DNA from 4 places in the Alteromonas gilva genome. Region 2 is predicted to be linked to each of the others. Evidence: predicted binding sites of a transcription regulator. Region 2 holds the regulator's gene; each other region holds the start of a gene.

Region 1 (4,400 bases), 1.0 Mb from region 2:
GCAATGGCTTGTTCAGCCATATAGCTGGCATTGAGATTGGGGGTTGTCTCGTAAATGGTTACCCGAAAATGATTGTTAAGATAAGACAGGATTTCCTCACGATTTTCTGGCCATTTACCGCCACCGGCAACGGGATTTGCAACAATAGCGAGTTGTCTATTGAGTTTTAACCGGCCGTTTTGTTTCACTGTAGATAAGCTTTTTAACTGATGTTTGTTTAGTCTTGCCGTTGCGCGGATTGATTGTATTTTATTCATTACATCAACAATCGACAGCGCATCATCCCGAGCCAGAAGGTACGCAGCCATCACCAGCACTGACCGTCCGCGCCCCAACGCACAGTGAACCAGTGCTTTGCGGCCATCTTTTAAATGCTGATCCAGCCAGTTTATGGCCAGGTGCAGTTGCTCAGAGGTAGGGCTGGCGTGATCAAGCACCGGGATATTAAGGTAGTCTACGTCGTAACGATAGGCCGACCAGTCAAGACCATCAAATTCCGCAGTGACATCTAAGATACAGTCTATGCCTTGTTCTTTGAGGTGTTCAACGTCGGCACTGACTAATCGGGTACCTAAATACAGTTGGTCTTCTATTTTCTGAATGTTCGGTACTTTGTCGTTTTTACGCTCAAAGTAATTGTACAAGCGAGCGCCCAGTAAGAAAGGGATAAATAACCACCTTACAAACCAGGGGATCCGCCCGTCTTGTTGTTTACGGAACAGTTCAGGGTAGTTAGATATGTACGCAAAACTCACCAGCATCAACGAAGCACTGCCCCACCATAGCGGGATATCAAGCCACCATATCGGTATAACAAAGGTTAACAGACCGAGGATCACGGCGGCTAATACGTAATACTTCACCATTTTCATAAACTTGTTCCTTATTTCGCAGTGAACTCACTGGCTGTTTCGTCGTATCTACATTACGTACTGCGATTACGCGTACTGCGTGTTGCGATGAATAACGTACCTTACGGTTATCCCGGGAAAAACCGAACAGGTGTTTTTAACCTGTTTTGTGGTCTTTCCAGCAAGATAGGATACAAATAGTGTGCCGAACACAAAACAACAGGAGTCTCGCCTTTGCAAAAATTCATTAATTTTGCCGGGTTTCAATTATTGTGGTGGTTGCTCATTCTGGGACAAAATCAATATGCCTGGCTGGCACTGGTGCTGCTTGGTGTTCACGTTGCACTCAGTGGCTCCGTACAAAAAGAAATTTTGATCCTCCTCGCTGCAGGGGTGATTGGTACCGCAGTAGACAGCGTGTTAGCACTGTCTGGTGTGTATATCTTTTCTCCCAGTCCGAAAATATTACTCATTCCATTGTGGTTATCCTGCCTGTGGTTGGCTTTTGCTGCCACGCTGCGCCACAGTCTGAGCTATCTACGGCATAAATACGGGTTAGCCGCACTACTTGGCTGTATAGGCGGGCCAGCCAGCTATTTGGCTGGCATGAAACTCGGTGCGGTTCAGTTTGGCCCCGGTGTTTTTGTGGTGATGGCACTACTGGTTGGCATATGGGCATGCCTTATGCCTCTACTTTTTTACATCAGTAATGTTATTGAAGCGCGATTTGATGCCTTAACCGTATCTACCGCAGATAATAAAAAGGAGTAACTATGACACCCATTGCAATGGTCACTGGCGGCAACCGTGGAATTGGCCTTGAAATTGTAAAAGGGCTTCTCAAGCTTGGCTACAAAGTGCTACTGGTAGGCAGGGATGAAGACAATACAGAGCAAGCTGCTGAGGAATGCATAGGTGACGTTCACCCCATCGTTATGGATCTGTCCAGTACTAACGCCATCAGCGACGGTGTTGTTCAGGCGCAGGCTGTGTTCGGCGATATTGATATTCTGGTCAATAACGCCGGTGTTATGTTTGACCAGGACGTCACCGAGTTACCTGAGCAGGATTTACAGACAGCGTTTGATGTGCATGTTAAAGCGCCTGCGCTTCTGACAAAAACGCTGTTACCGGCCATGATAGACAATAATTACGGGCGAATTATCAACGTGTCCAGCGGCTGGGGGAGCTTTGCTGAAGGGCTTGAAGGTCCGCCTGCCTACGCAATCACTAAAGCGGCACTCAATGCGTTAACCGTAAAAACGGCGGCACAGATCCCGGCCGGTAAAAATGTCACGGTTAATGCAATGTGTCCGGGTTGGGTGCATACCAGAATGGGCGGCAGCGATGCGCCACTCAGCCCCGAAGAGGGCGCCGATACGGCAGTATGGCTGGCTGGTCAGGACAAGGGCGGACCAAACGGGTTGTTTTTCCGTCAGCGCAAGCCGATAAATTGGTAGTTTGCACCGTGAAAAATTTTCATAGTGCCGGGTAGACTCGTTGTGTATAGGTCACTCGTAGTTCGGATATTTCAACTGTGATAATTCGTAAGTTATTAAATAATTTATGATTTTTGAGTTGGCTTTAGTCTTGCTTCCAACCAGTAGCGACAAGAATATGTGCGCGGGAAAATAATTACTGCATGTAGTCTTAATTATTGGTTGGTAAGGAGCATAGAGTGAATACATCAAGTGTTACAACCGGGAGCGTGGCCCGTCGACCACACCAGCGAAGTTACACCCGGCCTGAGCCTTCTGTTGTGACTGTTGGTGTGATCGTATTTGAATGGAATGACAGTATCCGCAAACGAATACAAAAATTGGGCAGTGTGTTAGGCCAGGCAGGTATTAAGTTACAGCTGTTAACCTACACAGACATCCACCAGTGTGACGATAAAACACAGAGCCTGGATGGGGTAGTAGTGCAGATTGTCGCCGCTGCCGGACACGTTGAGAAGCAGCGGTTTGATGCTATTTTGCAGCACCATCAACAACAGGTATTTGGCTCCCATGCTGTTATTGCCGCGTTTAGCACCGACGCGTCAGGTGGCGGTGAGGTTGAAGCGGCTATCGATCTGAGCATGAAAGCTCACAGTCGCCGCTGCGAGTGGCTTGGTCTGGTCGACAGTGAGCCGGAACACAGACAATTTAGTCAGTGGTGCACTGGTATCGCAATGCGGGTCAGACAGTCTGTTAAGCGTAATACAGTACTGGCCGCATAATGTTCAATTTAAGGTATGAATCAAATGTTTAGAGCCGTAATAAAAATGTCATTCTTATGCGATGGAACTAAATTCAGCAGGTTAACAGGTGTTTTTTGATTGAACGTCTTATAAACCTAATTCTTTAAATATATCTTCAATAAAAACATATGCTTAAATTGAATTATGATGTTTTTGAAAAGTGTATATTTTGTCGTTAAGATTTATTTATTTTAGACAAGTAGCTGTTTATAAAGAGATTAGTGATTTTGTTGGTGACACCGCAGGTTGTAATTATTTTTTAAATTAGTATAATTAGACCTCAAATTAATATTTAGATTTGACAATCTTACATAACATAAAGGCAGTTTATCTGTATGGCATTTGAAAGTTATATATCGTTGGCTATCTATTTCGCAGTGATGCTGGGTATTGGTTTGTTCGCCTACCGGCAATCGACAAGTGATATATCCGGGTACATTTTGGGCGGGCGGCAGGTGAGCCCGCAGGTAACTGCATTATCTGCCGGGGCCTCAGACATGAGTGGCTGGATGCTAATGGGCCTGCCAGGCGCGATGTTTTTAACCGGTTTCGATGCCATGTATATCGCGATTGGTCTGGTGGCAGGTGCGCTGGCTAATTATTTTCTGGTCGCACCGAAGCTTCGTGTCTATACCGAAGTTGCGGACGACTCGTTAACGGTTCCCGAATTTTTTGCTAAACGGTTTGGTTCGTCCACAGCGAGTGTGCGCATCGTATCCGCGGTAATCATTGTACTGTTTTTTACGTTGTACACGTCGGCGGGTCTGGTAGCCGGCGGTAAGTTATTTGAAAGCGCGTTTGAATTAAGTTATCAGACCGGGTTGGTTGTTACGCTAGCTGTGGTTGTGTCATACACGCTGTTGGGCGGCTTTCTGGCGGTTAGCATGACTGACTTTGTACAGGGCTGCATTATGTTTGTAGCGCTGGTGCTGGTTCCGGTAGTGGCGTTTACAGAGTTTGATAGTTTCTCACAAATGAATGGGGCCGCATTAGCGTCGGTACCGTCATTAGGTGAATCCTGGCAACAACTCACCGTCCTTGGTTTGGTGTCAAGTCTGGCATGGGGACTGGGTTATTTTGGTCAGCCACATATCATTGTGCGCTTTATGGCTATCCGGTCGGTAAATGCCATCAGCACAGCACGCAACATTGGGATGTCATGGATGCTGGTAACTATTATCGGCGCGCTGGGAACTGGCTTTGTGGGTATAGCGTATGCCAACCAGTTCGGTTTGGTGGTCGATGATGCCGAAACAATCTTTATTTTATTTTCACAAATATTGTTTCACCCACTCATCAGTGGATTT
Region 2 (4,400 bases):
TCGCGCCGATCGGCTCGAAATTGAGGGTGAGCAAGGCAAAGGTAAAGAAATATTCATTGCCACAGGACGTCCGGCGTATTACAGCCAGCAACTGGATGATGGCAAAGTGGTGGAAGCTGAGGCGTTTGAAATACGCTATGAAGTAGCAAATCGAACTATCTCACTCACAGGACAGGCAAAGCTGAATCAAAATGCCCGTACCATGACCGCTGAATCGATTACCTACGATATGGAAAAAGAACAGTTTAAGGCTACCGGGTCTGACGATGGTGACGGCCGCGTTACCACGATTTACAGTATGGAACCCGATGACAGTGCGGCCAAAAAAACCGACAATGATGAACAGGATGACGATAACGAATGACCACCCTGACCGCCAAACATTTAGCCAAGTCGTATAAAAGTCGTCAGGTAGTTCGCGACGTTAGCGTTGAGGTATCGACCGGGCAGATTGTGGGCTTGCTGGGGCCTAATGGCGCCGGTAAAACCACCACCTTTTACATGATCGTGGGCTTGGTACCGCTGGATAAAGGCGACATTCGCATTGATGACATGGATTTAACCCGTCAGCCCATGCATGAGCGCGCCCGTCACGGCATAGGCTACCTGCCTCAGGAAGCGTCCATATTCCGCAAGTTAAGTGTTTTTGATAATATTATGGCGATATTACAAACACGCAAAGGCCTGAGTTCGGAACAGCGATTAAATGAAGCCAATGCCCTACTTGATGAATTCAATATTAACCATATACGTAATAGTACCGGCATGAGTTTGTCAGGTGGTGAGCGCCGTCGCGTTGAGATTGCCCGGGCACTGGCAGCGAACCCCAAATTTATTTTGCTGGATGAACCCTTTGCGGGTGTTGACCCAATTTCGGTTAATGATATAAAGAAGATAATTCAACATCTTCGTGACCGTGGGATCGGCATTTTGATTACCGACCACAACGTCAGGGAAACCCTGGATGTTTGTGAGATGGCTTATATTGTCAGCCAGGGAGAACTGATTGCTCAGGGTAGCGCAGAACAGGTGTTGAGCAATCAAAAAGTGAAGGATGTATACCTGGGTGAGCAATTCAGGCTATAGTTAGGGACAGGCTGCCAAACAATAACGTGACAACCACCATTGTCCATTTCAATAACAAGCAAGGCGTTAAGAATAGAAGTAGATGAAACCATCTTTACAGCTTAAATTTAGTCAACAACTCACTATGACGCCACAGTTGCAGCAGGCCATTAAACTGCTGCAGCTTTCTACACTGGATCTTCAGCAAGAAATTCAGGAAGCGCTGGATGCTAATCCTCTGCTTGAAATCGAGGACAACAGCGACAACGATATCGTCGAGACCAGTAAACTCGATGCTGAAGCTGATGCAGCGGCAACTGCCACCAGCGATAATAATTTAGACTCCAACGAAGCGCTGGAAAAAAACGAACTGCCTGACGAGCTGCCTATCGACAGTACCTGGGATGAATATTATTCAGCATCGTCGGCACCGGCACCTGGCCCTTCCTCGTCAGACGACGATCAGGTTTTTCAGGGCGAAACCACCGATGACATCCAGGCTCATTTATTGTGGCAAATGCGCCTGACGCCATTCAGTGAAATCGACCGTGCTATTGCTATCGCGATTATTGATTCGATAGATGAGTCAGGATATTTAACCGTTTCAGTTGAAGATATTCTCAACAGCGTCAATACTGATGATATGGAAGAGCCCGTTGAGGAAGACGAAGTTGAATGTGTCCTTAAGCGCATTCAGATGTTTGACCCCATCGGCTCCGGTTCACGTACCCCGCAGGAGTGTCTACTGGTTCAGCTTAAACAATTTGCGCCGGATACGCCTTGGCTAAACGAAGCAAAAACATTGATAGAAGATTACGCCGATCTGTTGAGCAGCAAGGACTACCGCACACTCATGCGTAAGTCGCGGCTCAAAGAAGATGATCTGCGAGAAGCCATGCGTTTGCTACAAACACTTAATCCGCGTCCTGGCAGTGCGTTGATTACCCAGGAACCTGAGTATGTCATTCCTGATGTCTCGGTTAGCAAGAAAAAGGGCCGCTGGGTGGTAGAACTCAACCCGGATAGTCTGCCTAAACTGAGCGTTAATCAACAGTATGCGGCAATGAGTCGTCAGTCGAGAAATAGCGCTGACTCACAGTTTATCCGCTCGCACATGCAAGAGGCTAAATGGTTCATAAAGAGCCTGGAGTCACGCAACGACACACTGCTTAAAGTTGCTAACTGTATTGTGCAGCAACAAATGGGCTTCTTTGAGCATGGCCCTGAAATGATGAAACCAATGGTGCTCAATGACGTAGCTGAAATGGTTGATATGCATGAATCAACCATATCACGGGTGACCACGCAGAAATATATGCATACCCCACGCGGTATTTTTGAGCTTAAATACTTTTTCTCAAGTCACGTAGCGACTGAATCGGGCGGCGAATGCTCATCTACCGCTATTCGTGCGTTAATAAAAAAATTGGTTGCTGCGGAAAAACCCAGCAAACCTTTAAGCGACAGTAAAATTGCCCAATTGTTGGCTGATCAAGGTATTAAAGTTGCTCGGCGAACAATAGCAAAATACCGGGAATCACTTTCGATTCCACCGTCTAACCAACGCAAGAGCCTTATCTAGGCAGAAATATAAGGAAGACGAACTATGCAAATTAATCTTACAGGTCATCACGTTGAGATTACCGATTCTTTGCGTAACTATGTTGATACTAAATTTAGCAAACTGGAGCGTCATTTTGACCACATTTCAAATGTCCATGTGATATTGAATGTGGAAAAACTGAATCAAAAAGCTGAGGCCACCATGCATTTAAGCGGTGCTGAAGTATTTGCGTCGTCAGAAAACTTAGATATGTATGCAGCGATCGACGCTATGGTAGACAAGCTTGATCGTCAGGTCATTAAGCATAAGGAAAAGCTCAAAAAGCACTAGGCCCCTAACCCTATGAATATAGAAGCCTTAGTTAGCCTGGATCGCACTGAATGTGCGGTCCAGTGCAACAGTAAAAAACGCATACTCGAAATTATTAGCACAATTGCTGCACAAGCCAATCCGGAAATCCAAAAGGACGAGGCCCTCACAGCGCTGTTGGCTCGCGAAAAAATGGGCAGCACGGGCATCGGCAATGGCATTGCACTGCCACACGGACGGCTGGCCGGCCTTTCAGAAATTACCGCCGTTGTGGTAACCACCAAACCGTCTATTGCATTCGATGCGATAGATGACAAACCTGTCGACATCTTTTTTTCTATATTAGTGCCAGAGAACCAAACTGAAGGACACTTGCAGACACTGGCAACAATTGCCGGTAAACTGAGTCAAAAATCCATCGTAAAGACTATTCGGAACGCCGAAACGAAGGAACAAGTTATTGCAGCGCTGTGCGACAACACCGCCCAGTAAACAGTAATACCACAAGGAGTCTGACAGTTCATGAAGCTTATCATTATCAGTGGTCGTTCGGGCTCGGGGAAGTCCGTTGCGCTGCGCGCACTGGAAGATCTCGGTTATTACTGCGTTGACAACATCCCGGTTAACCTGCTGCCGACCCTGACCCACACGGTAGCCGATGAATACGATCAAGTCGCTGTCAGCATTGATGTGCGCAACCTGCCAAAAGAGCCTGAGGATCTGGTTGAAATCCTCGATTATCTGCCCTCATCCTGGGCTATGACTATCGTTTATCTGGATGCCAGCGACGATATGCTGGTAAAACGTTTCAGCGAAACCCGCAGGCTTCATCCACTTGCCAAATTAAATATATCCCTGGCAGATGCCATCCAGGCCGAAAAAGATCTGTTAGCGCCGATTGTCGAGCGGGCCGATCTGTATATCGATACCGATCGCTTGTCGATTCACCAGTTAGCTGAGTTAATTCGTGAGCGTATTCTGGGTAAAAAAAGTTCGCGGTTGGTACTGGTATTTGAATCCTTTGGTTTTAAACATGGTATCCCCAAAGACGCCGATTATGTCTTTGATGCACGGTTCTTACCTAATCCACACTGGGAGCCAGACCTAAGGCACCACACCGGCCTGGATTCACCCGTTGAAGCTTTTCTCGGTTCACAGCCCATCGTCACTAAGTTTATCTGGCAAATTCAGAATTTAATCACCACCTGGCTGCCGCATTTAGAGCGGAACAATCGCAGCTACGTAACCATTGCCATTGGCTGTACGGGTGGTCAGCATCGCTCCGTATTTGTAGCTCAGTCATTAGCAAAACTGTTCGCAGATAAGCATCCGGATGTGCAAATCCGTCACAGGGAGTTGAACCGATAATGCGTGTAGAGAAAACCCTCACAATCGTTAACAAGCTGGGCCTGCACGCGCGCGCAGCCACCCAGTTAGTGCAATTGGCTAATCAGTTTGATGC
Region 3 (4,400 bases), 520 kb from region 2:
CCTAATGTCAAAGCGCTGCTGGCTATAATGCTAACCCTGGTCATAATGCCCATAGTGCCGCCGTCGCCGGTTACTCAGTTAGTCGATGTAGGAACCTTTGTTATTGGTATCCAGCAATTGTTGATAGGTATTGCGATAGGCTTTATTTCTATGCTGGTCCTCAATACCTTTGTATTGGCCGGTCAGGTTATCGCTATGCAAACAGGCCTGGGGTTCGCCAGTATTGTTGACCCCATCAATGGCATTAATGTCCCGGCTGTTGGTCAGTTCTACCTGATCCTGGCGACGTTGCTGTTCTGGGGAATGGATGGTCACTTGTCGATGATTCAAATGATAGTGATGAGTTTTGATGCCTTCCCTATCGGGGATGGCTGGTTTGCCCGCGAGCAGTTACGCGACATCGCGCATTTTGGCAGCTGGATGTTTGTGGCGGCCCTTACGCTGGCATTAGCGCCGATTATTTCGCTGCTGATCGTGAATCTGGCCTTTGGTGTGATGACCAAGGCTGCGCCACAGCTCAACATCTTCAGTATCGGTTTCTCGATTGCCCAGATTATGGGGCTAATTATTATCTGGCTAACGCTTGATAACTTTTCTACTCACTTTGAAAATCAATGGCAGCGCGCACAGCAGTTTATGTGTGAATTGTTGTTGGTTTGTCCCAGCTAACGGTGCGGATAAGTCATGGCTGATTCATCAGAAAAAACAGAAGACCCCACGGCGAAACGAAAATCCCAGTCCCGTCGAAAAGGGCAAATTGCCCGCTCAAGGGAGCTTTCTACTACTCTGGTGTTGATTGCCAGTAGCATAACGTTGCTGTTGTATGGCAGCTACATTGCCGAGGCCTTGTTTAAAGTGATGGCGCGGGTATTTACGCTGTCGCGTGACGAAACCTACGATCCCACGCATATGTTTTCGGCATGGGGTGAGGCCTTTTTGCAAATCAGTGTGCCGGTGATCTCGTTTATGCTGGTGGCCATGATTGCCGGGATTTACGGCTCAATTGCATTAGGCGGCTATAACTTTACCTGGTATTCGGCCAAACCACGATTTCAAAAACTCAGCCCGATGGCGGGTTTAAAACGTATGTTTGGCATAAACGGTATCGTTGAATTACTAAAGGCTATTGCCAAGTTTGTGGTGATCGGCTCTATGGCGTTGATTGCATTGTCACTTTTTCAGGATGAAGCGCTGCATTTAGATCAGGAGATCTACCCTCTGAACGTTTTTCACGCGCTGGAAATGATCGAATGGGCGTTCTTTTTACTGACCCTCGGAATGATACCCATTGCTTTGTTCGATGTGCCATATCAGGCCTATAAGCACAAAGAACAGATGAAAATGTCGAAGCAGGAAGTCAAAGACGAACGTAAAAACTCAGAGGGCGATCCCCAGGTTAAAGGACGGATCCGTCGGTTACAGTATCAGGCCGCGGCACGGCGAATGATGAAAGAAGTGCCAAATGCCGATGTGGTTGTGACCAACCCTACCCATTACTCGGTGGCTTTAAAGTACGATCAGGATGGTAATCGAGCCCCTGTAGTGATTGCCAAAGGGTCTGATGAACTGGCAATGCATATTCGTAAAATTGCTACCGCCCACGGCGTACCGCTTATTCCCACACCAATGCTTACCCGGGCAATTTACTACACCACCGAAGTGGACGATGAAATTCCACATCGCTTATTTATGGCTGTTGCCCAGGTGTTAGCGTACGTATTTCAGTTAAAAGCGCACCGGGCGGGTAAGGCAAAACGACCAAAACCGTTAACACGGGATCTGCCGATACCACAGGATATGCGTTATTAATTGCGATATCGCTAACTCTTGTTGATGGTTTTATGCGCACTTGAGCAACCGTCAAAAAAAGCTGGCACGAGGATTGAAGAGAATTAAAGTAATACTGAGAAGATCAGGTTAATTCCTGCCAAAGCCAACCAAAGTGTCAAAAAACGGTTAGTGAGAAGTCGCTCTTATGGTGCTATCAAATTACTTACAGCGTTTCGATAAAGCGCAACTGCAAAAATATACCCAGGGTATAGGGTTGCCGGTGGTGCTGCTAGCGATAATGGGCATGGTTATTCTGCCCATGCCGCCCATATTACTGGATGTACTGTTTAGCTTTAACATTGCGCTCTCGCTGGTCATCATCCTGGTGGCAGTACTCACCCAGCGCCCCGTGGACTTTGGTATTTTCCCTCTTGTTTTGTTAATTGCCACGGTATTGCGATTAGCCCTGAATGTGGCGTCTACCCGCATCGTGTTGCTTCATGGTCATGAGGGCGGCGATGCCGCGGGTAAAGTGATTGAAGCCTTTGGTGAGGTCGTCATCGGCGGCAACTATGCTGTGGGCGTGGTGGTCTTTGCTATCTTGCTGATCATTAACTTTAAGGTGGTTACGGCGGGTGCCGGACGTATTTCTGAGGTTAGCGCGCGATTCACCCTTGATGCTATGCCCGGTAAACAGATGGCCATCGATGCCGATCTTAACGCAGGTTATATCGATCAGGATGAAGCCCGCAAGCGGCGCGAAGATATCACCGCTGAAGCTGACTTTTATGGTTCCATGGACGGTGCGTCAAAATTTGTAAAAGGTGATGCCACCGCCGGCCTCTACATTATGATGATCAACATCGTAGGTGGCCTGTTTATTGGCATGATTCAGCATGACCTGAGCTTTGGTAATGCGCTTGAAGTATATACAATTTTGACCATTGGTGATGGTCTGGTGGCGCAGATTCCTTCACTGTTGTTATCCGTTGCAACGGCAATCATTGTTACGCGGGAAAATGATACTCAGGAAATGGGCACCGAGATTAGTACCCAGTTAGGCAACCAAAGAGCGTTATACATTGCCTCGGGGATCCTGTTTGTAATGGGGATTGTGCCGGGTATGCCGCATGTTGCATTTCTGGGCTTTTCGGCGCTGGCTGGTGGCTATGCGTACTACCAAACCTATGCCGAGAAACGTAGCGAAAAAGAAGCCAACCTGCCGGCGGTTGACAACGATATGGATAACAGAGCCCCCACTGAAATAAAAGAGCTGGGGTGGGATGACGTACAACATGTTGACACCATTGGCCTGGAAGTAGGGTATCGTCTTATTCCTCTGGTTGATAAAACCCAGGGCGGAGAATTACTGACGCGCATTAAAGGTGTCCGTAAAAAACTTTCTCAGGAATTAGGCTTTTTGATTCCGCCGGTACATATTCGCGATAACCTCGATTTAGATCCCAATGCTTATCACATTTCTATGTTAGGGGTGACTATTGGCGATGCGGATGTGAGTCATGAAGAAGAGCTGGCCATTAACCCTGGTCAGGTATTTGGTAAGCTCGAAGGGCGCAAAACCAAAGATCCGGCCTTTGGACTGGATGCGGTATGGATTAAACCGGGTCAGCGTGATCATGCCCAAACCCTTGGTTATACCGTTGTGGATGCTGCCACGGTTATTGCTACCCATCTCAGCCAGTTGCTGACCAATAACGCCTATCAGCTGCTTGGTTTTGAAGAGGTACAGCAACTGATGGACATTCTCGCTAAGCATAATCCTAAGCTGGTAGAAGGCCTTATTCCGGATCTCATCTCGCTGGCGACAGTGGTAAAAGTCTTGCAAACCTTGTTATACGAAGGCGTGCCGATTCGCGACCTGCGGACAATAGTACAAACCTTAACCGAATATGCGCCTAAGAGTCAGGATCCTGACGTATTGGTGTCAGCCGTACGTATCGCTTTAAAACGGTTAATCGTGCAGGAAATCAATAGTGGCGGGGCTGAGCTGCCGGTTATCACCCTGGCGCCAGAACTGGAGCAAATGTTGCATCAGTCGTTGCAGGCGGGTGGCGAAGATGGTGCCGGTATTGAGCCGGGCCTGGCGGAACGTTTACAGAAGTCATTGCAACAAGCCAGCCAGCAGCAAGAGCTGGAAGGTGAACCCGCGGTGCTACTCACCTCTGGTATGTTGCGTCCGGTTTTATCCCGTTTCTTAAAAAATGCAGTGATGGGTTTACACGTATTGTCGTACCAGGAAATCCCGGACGACAAACAGGTCCGTATTGTGTCATCGGTGGGTCAGTAATTTGACGCCCCTTATCCCTTTGAGGTCATTATGAAGATAAGACGATTTTTTGGCAAAGACATGCGTGAAGCATTGAGTCAGGTAAAAAATGAGCTGGGTAGTGAGGCGGTAATCATGTCTAACCGCAAAGTCGCCGATGGTATTGAATTAGTGGCGGCCTACGACAAAGAGCCCGACGCCAAAATCAGTATTGCGCCCAAAGCGAAGACGGCCGGTGCCAAAAAGCCGGATGGCAGCTTGCCAACCCTGAGTGAAATTATCGGTGATGACGGCCCGGACAGCCTGCGTGCACTGATGGAAAAACAAGCCGAACAAAAAGTCG
Region 4 (4,400 bases), 560 kb from region 2:
TCGAGTTCATTGTTCCAAAAATTACCGCTGGCAATGGTGCCTTCAACCACTTTACCGCGCGTGTATTGTTCTTTAACCGCATGGGCCGCGTGTAAGAGTGCCTCGTTACCCATGTAGTACCGGATCCGCTCTGCATCTTTGGCAGAATCACCTTCACCGGCGCTGCCCTCAGAGGCAAGTAAATCCATGGGGAGCCATTCTAGCGGTGCCGAGCCTGTACCGGCTTTTCTGAAAGGGGTTTTAAAATTACTGGCATTCACCGAACGCTTACCCAACACAATGTCGCCCACCTCAAGCGCAGGATCGTGGCCACCCGAGGTGCCCTGATTAATAATCGCTTGAGGGCGGTAGCGCTCTATGCCAACAGCGGTTGCTGCCGAGGTATTTTCCAATCCTTTGCCGGTCTGGGCGACCACCACCGGAAACCCCTTTAGCTTGCCAATATAAAAGGTGACATTCCCGGCTTGTTCGGTGCGAACGCCGCTTAGCAGTGACGCAAAGTACTCGGCCTCAATGGGCATAGGGCCCTGGATCATCACCGGTGCCTGCGCCGCCGATGTGGTGCTGATCTGTACCTGATTAAACCCGGCAGCATACAGTAGTGAACTTAAACAACTAAGCAAAAGGGTGAGTAGTACTAAAGGGATTTTTTTATGCATCGTTGTTGCCTTTGTTGGGATAGCGGAACTGCTATAAAAACCATTTCCAGATAATAAATACAATCAGGAAGCCAAATAAGTACGCTAACCCGGCGCGACTTAACCACAGCAGCAGCGCACCGCCGCGGACTTGTTCATCAATGGCCTGGCGATTAACCAGCCGATAGTTAAGCCAGGCAAAAACAGGGGTGGTGATAAAAGCCAGTGTCATGGCAAATCCTAACATGGCGAGCAGCGCGGCCTTAAAAAACAGCACCATGGCAAAACTGGCGATCGCTACCATGATAAGCCAGGTGGTAAAGACCGTATCAGAAATATCCTGTTTACCTTTTAACAGCGTATAACACTCTGCCAGCGCCCGGGAATACCCGTCGTAGACAGTCAGGGCTGAACCAAAGATACATAAAAAGGCAATGACAGCAATTAAGTAACGCGACCAGTCGCCAATGGTAGAGGCGTAGAGTGCAACCAGTTGATGGGAAAACCCTATGCCGGCCGATGCCAGTTCGTGTTCACCACCATGCAGTACCAAACTACCCAGCGATAAAAACAGCAGCGCCAGAAGCAAGGTCACAAAATACCCCAGGTTAAAGTCAAACAAAGCAGATTTAGGCGTAACCGCCTGTTCATTGCATTGTTGCTTAAGCCACAGTGAGGTGATGCCGGAAATTTCGATGGGCGCTGGCATCCAGCCCATGGTTACCACCAAAAAACCAATCGAAGCGAGTGTCCAGGGGGAGGGCGAAGTAAAGTTGTCAGGCGCGACGGGCCCTTGTTGCCAGGCAATAAATGCTGCGGCGATGGTGGCAACAACCAACGCAACCATAATGATCTTTGCGACGTGATTAAGCGAATGGTAATGCCCGCCAATTAGTATGGCCAAAATCGATACCAGTAAAATGCCGGCTAACCAGGGCAGGGCTAAGTCGAAGGGCACAAAATAGCCCAGTAAGCTGGCAGCAAACAACAACAGTGCAGCGGCGTTAACAAACGACGAAATACCATTGAGTGCAAAACTCATTATCAGGTAGGGTTTACCCATCTCCAGATATCCTTGCTGGAGGGTCTTGCGACTGCTGATGGTATAACTGACACCCGCCCTGAAGAACGGGTACTTAAACAGGTTCACAGCCAGAATTAGCCATACCAGCTGCCAGCCAAACTGAGCTCCGGCCTGGGTTGAGGCGACCAGGTGGCTGCCGCCTATCGCAGCGGTCGCCATGAGCACGCCGGGCCCCAGTAGTTTAAATAGATTACGAAGTTTTAAAAAAGGGCTGTCAGCGCCAGACTGCCTGGTGGGCACTTTGAATTCCTTTTGCATGGGGATAATTGGTAACGTTATGCCAGTGTAAACTAAAACTACACGTACTTTGAGGGGAATTTAACGCATTTAATGTACTTTATGGCGGATTAGTTGCGGTGAGGGTAAGTGGTAATGATGTCACTAAAGGGGATGCCGGAGCTGTAAATAACAGTCGGTATGAACGCATCTTGGTTAATAAAACAGCCACTCATCTCTGCAAGGGCGTAGCAACACAACATCCAATCCAGGTGCCGTCATGCAGGCGCGAAAGACGCAATCAGGTTGCCTTGTTTACACCTTTCGTATTAATATTGCAGACTTCGTTGGGGAGTAGCCTGTTTCCATTAGTTATGGAAAAGTTTGTATCAACATAATTGGTCACATTACCATGGTGCAAACACCTCTCGGTTGGCGAGACCATCGATATTTCCATGCCCTAAGGTCAGGCGTGTGGTTTTATCGTGGACTCAATATTGCCTGACCGGAGTTATACACTATGAGTATCTTCGCTCTCATCTTACTTGCCTTTGCTATGTCTACCGATGCTTTTGCTGCGGCAATAGGTAAAGGCGTCAAAATCAAGAATCCACGTTTAGGTTTTGCTATTAAAATTGGCCTTACATTCGGGCTAATCGAAGCAATCACCCCCATCATTGGTTGGTTAATAGGGCGCGCCGCGGCAACCTATGTACAGGCGTGGGATCACTGGCTGGCGTTAGTCATTCTGTGCGGGTTAGGCGTTTATATGATAATTGAGAGCCTTCAACCTGTCAGTGACGAAGAAAGTCAATCGCCCAAACAGTCGTTTGTTTTGCTTTGTGTTACTGCGTGCGGAACCAGTATTGACGCAATGGCAGTTGGCGTTGGCCTCGCTTTGGTCGACGTCAACATTGCAGTTGCCGCTGCCTTGATTGGTTTGGCGACCTTTTCGATGGTGACAATAGGTATTATGCTGGGCAGTGCAATGGGTTCCTTGATAGGCAAACGCGCCGAAACATTTGGTGGCGTGGTTCTCATTGCAGTGGGTATGTGGATTTTTGCCAGTCACACGCTTTAGGCTTCAATAATGAAAAATGCATCACGTTTGGGATAAAGGGTAAGGCCAGTGAATGCATTAACACTGCGCTATTTCATCGAACTCTGTATGGGTTTTAATCCGATAATAATTCGTGCTATGTTTGATAAGGCTGGCGCTGCGGTGGCTTTCTGCAAAGCCACTAAAGTGAGTAGGCTGGCATTTTACAGGGAGTCAGAGATGCTCGCCGGTACTAACCGGTTAATGTATGCCGGGTTAATTTTATTTATACCACTTGGCATTGGGGCCTGGTTGTATGATTTCGTTGTAAATAAAAAGAACTTCTCGCCCCTTTTCGTGATCCCGTTTTGCATAGTCCTGGCTATGTTTGTGTATGCAACGTACTACCTCTTGCCAGTGTCAACAAAATTTAGTTTTTGACTACATGAGTGGGTAGCTACAACCTGGTTATTAAATATTATTGTGGCTAAAAAGCCTTCACTGGACGCGCAAAAAAGTGCGCGCCAAATGTTTAACGCATTAGGTGTTTGCAACACCTGTTCATGAAAGGAGTTCAGATGATGGTTCATTGCGGTTCTTGCCTGTGCGGCACGGTTAGTTTTGAGATAAACGGTGATTTTGACAGCTTTTATCTGTGCCACTGTCAGCACTGCCAAAAAGACACGGGCTCGGCGCATGCGGCAAATCTATTCTCGCATTCAGCCACATTGATGTGGCAGTCGGGCGAGGATGCTGTGGCTTCCTTTACGCTTCCGGGCACGCGTCATAGCAAAAGCTTTTGTAAGTTGTGTGGCTCAGCATTGCCCAATACTCAAAACGCAGACTTGCTTGTTGTTCCCGCCGGGTGTTTAGACACCAAGATAACGATGTTACCTACTGCACATATCTTTTCGTCCAGCAAAGCGGTTTGGGAAGAGGCGGTAGGCGGAGCGCCAGAGTTCGGGGAATTGCCAGGTTGAGCGCTAATACAATATAAAAAAAAAGCGGCGCCGTGGCGCCGCTCTTAGTTAATGCTGTGATGGCTGTTAATCTGCCAGGCTAGTGTTTATTTTCCAGTAGTCGGCCGCCAATCTCTATTTGACGAGGCTTTTTCTCTTCCGGAATTTCGCGCTCCAGACTGATGTTGAGCAAGCCGTGCTCCAGGGCCGCGCCAGTTACATTAACATGGTCGCTGAGCTGGAACTTACGCTCGAAACTGCGTTCAGAGATGCCTTTGTGTAAAAACTTACGCTGCTGAGTTTGTTTGTCATCTGCTTCGGCCGCATCACTGCCGGTTTTCATTTTACCCGCTACCACCAGCGTGTTTTCCACCACTTCAATGGTCACATCATCTTTGCTAAAACCGGCAATCGCCATGCTGATCAAGTACTTGTCTTCACCGAGCAATTCGATGTTATAGGGC

Evidence for each region. The regulator sigma-54, encoded in region 2, starts transcription at its own class of promoters, with help from an activator protein. The targets are predictions, from matches to a motif close to GTTGGCACGNNNNTNGNNT.
Region 1: a site for sigma-54 is predicted at 1,043-1,061, ahead of OIK42_RS09075 (diacylglycerol kinase family protein). Genes of this name have one in related genera too.
Region 3: a site for sigma-54 is predicted at 1,870-1,888, ahead of flhA (flagellar biosynthesis protein FlhA). Genes of this name have one in related genera too.
Region 4: a site for sigma-54 is predicted at 2,370-2,388, ahead of OIK42_RS07145 (manganese efflux pump MntP). Genes of this name have one in related genera too.

What each region holds. Positions count from the first base shown of each region.
Region 1 covers NZ_JAQQXP010000001.1:2,065,554-2,069,953, forward strand. Annotated here, with positions in the region: gene OIK42_RS09075 (diacylglycerol kinase family protein) at 1-872, opposite strand, end outside; gene OIK42_RS09080 (DUF2878 domain-containing protein) at 1,086-1,622, shown strand; gene OIK42_RS09085 (SDR family NAD(P)-dependent oxidoreductase) at 1,625-2,311, shown strand; gene OIK42_RS09090 (hypothetical protein) at 2,530-3,072, shown strand; gene putP (sodium/proline symporter PutP) at 3,429-4,400, shown strand, end outside.
Region 2 covers NZ_JAQQXP010000001.1:1,062,407-1,066,806, reverse strand. Annotated here, with positions in the region: gene lptA (lipopolysaccharide transport periplasmic protein LptA) at 1-364, shown strand, start outside; gene lptB (LPS export ABC transporter ATP-binding protein) at 361-1,086, shown strand; gene OIK42_RS04705 (RNA polymerase factor sigma-54) at 1,169-2,647, shown strand; gene hpf (ribosome hibernation promoting factor) at 2,672-2,959, shown strand; gene ptsN (PTS IIA-like nitrogen regulatory protein PtsN) at 2,972-3,430, shown strand; gene rapZ (RNase adapter RapZ) at 3,461-4,306, shown strand; gene OIK42_RS04685 (HPr family phosphocarrier protein) at 4,306-4,400, shown strand, end outside.
Region 3 covers NZ_JAQQXP010000001.1:1,578,995-1,583,394, forward strand. Annotated here, with positions in the region: gene fliR (flagellar biosynthetic protein FliR) at 1-669, shown strand, start outside; gene flhB (flagellar biosynthesis protein FlhB) at 685-1,809, shown strand; gene flhA (flagellar biosynthesis protein FlhA) at 1,976-4,078, shown strand; gene flhF (flagellar biosynthesis GTPase FlhF) at 4,109-4,400, shown strand, end outside.
Region 4 covers NZ_JAQQXP010000001.1:1,624,418-1,628,817, forward strand. Annotated here, with positions in the region: gene OIK42_RS07135 (5'-methylthioadenosine/S-adenosylhomocysteine nucleosidase) at 1-659, opposite strand, end outside; gene OIK42_RS07140 (NRAMP family divalent metal transporter) at 691-1,881, opposite strand; yybP-ykoY riboswitch at 2,276-2,418, shown strand; gene OIK42_RS07145 (manganese efflux pump MntP) at 2,459-3,019, shown strand; gene OIK42_RS07150 (hypothetical protein) at 3,068-3,418, shown strand; gene OIK42_RS07155 (GFA family protein) at 3,556-3,957, shown strand; gene OIK42_RS07160 (Hsp20 family protein) at 4,037-4,400, opposite strand, start outside.